DNA from 2 places in the Pricia sp. genome. Region 2 is predicted to be linked to the other one. Evidence: riboswitches for the same ligand, from Rfam matches in the RefSeq annotation. Region 2 holds a riboswitch; the other holds the start of a gene.

Region 1 (2,398 bases), on a different contig from region 2:
TATCGTGGATACCTATGGTGGAAAGGGAGCCCATGGTGGTGGCGCCTTCAGCGGAAAAGACCCCAGTAAGGTCGACAGAAGTGCCGCCTATGCCGCCCGTCATGCCGCTAAGAATTTGGTCGCTGCAGGGGTGGCCGAAGAACTATTGGTGCAAGTGAGCTATGCTATCGGGGTTGTTGAGCCTACCTCCATTTATGTGGATACCTATGGTACTTCGAACGTAGATTTTAGCGATGGCGAAATCGCCGAAAAAGTAGCGGAAATGTTCGATATGCGTCCTTTTGCCATTGAAAAACGTCTTAAGCTGCGAAATCCCATCTATTTGGAGACTGCGGCCTATGGCCACATGGGAAAGGAGCCTATAACCGTCAAAAAAGTTTACGAATCGCCGTACAGTGGTAGGGTGGAGACCGAAGTGGAGTTGTTTACCTGGGAAAAATTGGATAGGATCGAGGAGGTTAAAAAGGCTTTTGGGTTGTAGGTTTATCAATAAAAATCCATTGAATTGGCACATTACGCACAGTTTTATCCTTATATATTAGGAAAATCCCTTCCCCCCTCCTTATATTTGTTTTTCAAAAGTTCAAACACATATTAATCGGTTATCAAGAAAGGTGGAGGGATTAGACCCTTTGAAACCTTAGCAACCCTTTGGCTTCCGATTCTTGTCGGGATGCGCGAAGAAGGTGCTACGTTCTACCAGATGCTGCCCCTAAATTGGGGAATTTCAGTATCTTGGCAGATAACACAAAAAAATTACTTCCCGTAATTTTCTTTCTTCATAACCTATTGATTTTAACCTTCCGATTTTCTTTGGATGGGCTGCCTATGTGTATGGTGTTTTGAATGCTATAAAGTAGAGTACTAACAAGTAAAACCAAAAATCATGAGTGATCCAAAATTTTCAACGAACGCCTTGCATGCAGGTCATGACGTAAAGGCCCATGGGGGAACCCGCGCCGTACCCCTGTACCAGAATACCTCGTACGTATTCAATGACTCCGATCATGCGGCCAACCTCTTCAACTTATCGGAAACGGGATTTATTTATACCCGTCTGAACAACCCGACCAACGATGTGCTCGAGCAGCGTTTGGCAGCTTTGGAAGGCGGAATTGCCGCCGTGGTAACAGCCTCGGGCATGTCCGCCATTTCGACCTCGCTCTTGACGCTCTTAAAGACGGGGGACCATATCGTCGCCTGTAACAGTCTGTACGGGGGTACCTATAACCTATTGAGCGTGACCTTGCCGAGATTGGGCATTACCACGACTTTCGTAGATCCTTCCGACCCCACAAATTTTGGCAAAGCGGTACAGGAAAATACCAGGGCCATTTTCGTGGAATCCCTTGGCAATCCTAAGTTGGACGTGCTGGATCTCAAGGCGATTTCTTCGGAGGCAAAAAAGGCCAAAATTCCTTTTATCGTGGATAATACAGTCCCTACTCCTGCGCTCTTGAACCCGATTGAATACGGTGCCAATATCGTAATCCATGCCTTGACGAAATATATCAACGGAAACGGAACCGCCCTAGGTGGTGCTATCATCGATGCAGGTACCTTTGACTATGGCAACGGAAATTTTCCGGAATTTACGGAACCTTCCGCCGGCTATCATGGCTTGGTCTATCACGAAGCTTTGGGTCCTGCAGCTTTTATAGCTAAAGTTCGTATCGAGGGGCTTCGAGATTACGGGGCGGCCGCTAGTCCGTTCAACTCTTGGCAAATTATTCAGGGCTTGGAGACGCTCAGTGTTCGTATGAAGCATATCAGTGAAAATGCCTTGGCACTTGCCGAATGGCTGCAGGGTAGGGATGAGGTAACTTGGGTCAACTACCCTGGACTTAAATCGAGCCAGTATTTCGAGCAAGCGCAAGCCTATCTTCCAAAAGGAAAAAGCGGACTGATAACTTTCGGGGTAAAAGGGGGCTTCGAATCGGCAAAAAAGATGGCGGACAACACCAAGTTATTTTCGTTGCTGGCCAATATAGGGGATAGCAAATCGCTGATTATCCATCCCGCAAGCACCACCCACCAACAATTGGACGACGAAGCCCAGGAATCTACTGGGGTTACCAAAGACCTGATCCGCTTGTCTGTGGGTCTTGAGGATATCGAAGACCTTAAAGCCGATCTTGAAAATGCTTTTGCAACTATTGATTAATAGGTGGATAAATATATCGTAAATGCACCACCTAAAATTAGATAGCTACACCACCCTCAGCGGTGTCACCCAAGACATCGAACTGTCGTACGAACTGTTCGGCCGCGACCTGCTTTCCGCGCCCATTGTTTTGGTAAACCACGCACTGACCGGAAATTCCAACGTTACGGGAAAAGATGGATGGTGGTCCGCCCTTATCGGGCAGGGCAAGCGTATCGATACGGACCGATACAC
Region 2 (2,398 bases):
TATATCCCAAAAAGCCCATTTACGATATTCCGGCCTTCCCGGAAATCTTGGCGGGTGAACTTGTGGATAACCTAATGGAACAGATAAAACCCTTCGAACCCGGATTCACTTTGGGCGAACGCGCCGAAACCTTGGATAAGCAAGAGGATGGTTCCTATATCGTTACGACCAATAAGGGCACAAAACACCAAGCTCCCGTAGTGGTTATCGCAGGTGGACTGGGCTCTTTCGAGCCCCGTAAGCCTCTCATCGAGAACATTCTCGATTTTGAGGACAAAGGTGTGGCCTACATGGTGAAAGATCCGGAAGTATACCGCGATAAAAAAGTGTTGATTGCCGGCGGAGGTGATTCCGCTTTGGATTGGGCCATATTTTTGGCCGATGTAGCGTCGGAAGTATATTTGGTGCACCGCAGAAAAGAGTTCCGAGGTGCCTTGGATTCCGTCGAAAAAGCAGCTGAACTGGCCAAATTGGGTAAAATAAAACTCTTTACCGAGGCCGAGGTTAAAAAACTGTATGGAGACGAACATCTAGAGGCCGTCGTTATCAAACATAACAGTTACGAAAAAGGGGAGACCTATGTTGAGGTCGATAATTTTATTCCCCTGTTCGGTCTTTCCCCAAAATTGGGCCCTATCGGCGATTGGGGCCTCGAAATCGAGCGCAACGCCATCAAGGTCAACAATGCCAAAGATTATCAGACCAATATTCCCGGTGTTTTCGCTATCGGTGATGTCAATACCTATGAAGGTAAATTAAAATTGATTTTATCCGGTTTTCATGAGGCCGCCGTCATGTGCCAGTTCGCGTATCAACGTATCAATCCCGGAAAACGCTATGTAATGAAATATACGACGGTTGGCGGGGTGACGGGATTCGATGGTTCTAAGAAGGAGGCTAAAAAAGAGGTGGTGCAGAGTATTGCCTAGTCTTGAGGGAAGACTTGGATCACTAATTTGCAAGGTATTGTCGCTCCGGCGCCTCTTTGTAGATCTGAGGCAGGGATTAATCGGCTCCCGTCAGACCTACAAGGAACTCTCCCTACGGTCGGGAATACCTTGCAGGACCCTCTAGTACCTAGCAGGACTCTCAGGTAACTACCAAAAACAACCGACTTTCCTTGCTTTTCATCCCCCTGTACCGTTACTTTGCAGTGAGTTCATTCTAAAAATTGAAACGTTATCAAGAAAGGCGGAGGGATTGGACCCTATGAAGCCTTAGCAACCCTTTGGTTTATCCCGATGCTTTCGGGACCTAAAAGAAGGTGCTACATTCTATCGCATCAATGGCGCGGCAGATAACTTAAACCGAGACTGTTAGTCTATTGTTTCCTCTTGATAATAAAAACTTTAGATGAGCCCATTCAACGTAATGGGTTTTAATATGGTATGCCTATATGATTAAAGAGATACTACAAGAGCGGATTTTAGTCCTCGACGGCGCCATGGGCACTATGCTACAACGCTATAAGTTCACCGAAGCCGATTTTAGGGGAGAGCGGTTCAAAAACTGGGAGCATCCATTGCAGGGCAACAACGACCTTTTGTCCTTGACCCAACCCGAGGCCATCGCCGAGGTGCATCGCAAATATTTCCTAGCTGGTGCCGATATCGTGGAAACCAATACCTTTTCAGGAACCACGATCGCCATGGCCGACTATTATATGGAAGAACTGGTTTACGAACTCAACTACGAATCCGCTCGAATAGCCAAAAAAGTAGCGGAAGAATTTACGGCGGCAACACCCAATAAACCTAGATTCGTAGCGGGCAGTATCGGCCCTACCAATAAGACGGCCAGCATGTCTCCCAATGTCAACGACCCCGGGTTTCGTGCCATCTCTTTCGACGAACTTCGTATCGCTTACAAACAGCAGGTCGAGGCCTTGTTAGATGGTGGTGCCGACCTGCTTTTGGTAGAAACCATTTTTGACACCCTCAACGCCAAGGCCGCCCTTTTCGCTATTGAGGAAGTCAAGGAAGAGCGCAACATCGACCCGCCGATCATGGTGAGCGGTACGATTACGGATGCTTCCGGCAGAACTTTGTCCGGACAAACGGCGGAGGCATTTTTGATTTCCATATCCCACATTCCCATTTTGTCCGTTGGTTTCAATTGTGCCTTGGGTGCCGACCAGTTGGTGCCACATTTGGAAGTATTGGCCAAAAAATCCGAACATTTTGTTTCTGCGCACCCCAATGCCGGTCTGCCCAATGCCTTCGGCGAATATGACGAAACACCAGAGCAGATGGCCGAGCAGATCAAGGAATATTTAGAAAAGGGCCTGGTCAATATCGTCGGGGGATGCTGTGGCACGACCCCCGAGCATATTGCCGCCATTGCCAACCTTGTTAAACAATATGATCCAAGACCGACGCTGGTCGAAAGTGTATAGATG

The links. A riboswitch is a leader RNA that binds a small molecule or an ion and turns the genes downstream of it on or off. The one in region 2 is predicted to bind S-adenosylmethionine.
Region 1: linked by a shared signal. The riboswitch ahead of ACEW8S_RS12705 (O-acetylhomoserine aminocarboxypropyltransferase/cysteine synthase family protein) and the one ahead of ACEW8S_RS15795 (homocysteine S-methyltransferase family protein) in region 2 are both predicted to bind S-adenosylmethionine.

What each region holds. Positions count from the first base shown of each region.
Region 1 is NZ_JBGTHY010000344.1:17,404-19,801, forward strand. It holds gene metK (methionine adenosyltransferase) at 1-481, shown strand, start outside; SAM riboswitch class I at 600-749, shown strand; gene ACEW8S_RS12705 (O-acetylhomoserine aminocarboxypropyltransferase/cysteine synthase family protein) at 887-2,164, shown strand; gene thrA (bifunctional aspartate kinase/homoserine dehydrogenase I) at 2,187-2,398, shown strand, end outside.
Region 2 is NZ_JBGTHY010000445.1:2,029-4,426, reverse strand. It holds gene ACEW8S_RS15800 (NAD(P)/FAD-dependent oxidoreductase) at 1-929, shown strand, start outside; SAM riboswitch class I at 1,177-1,304, shown strand; gene ACEW8S_RS15795 (homocysteine S-methyltransferase family protein) at 1,397-2,395, shown strand; partial or broken gene ACEW8S_RS15790 (dihydropteroate synthase) at 2,396-2,398, shown strand, end outside.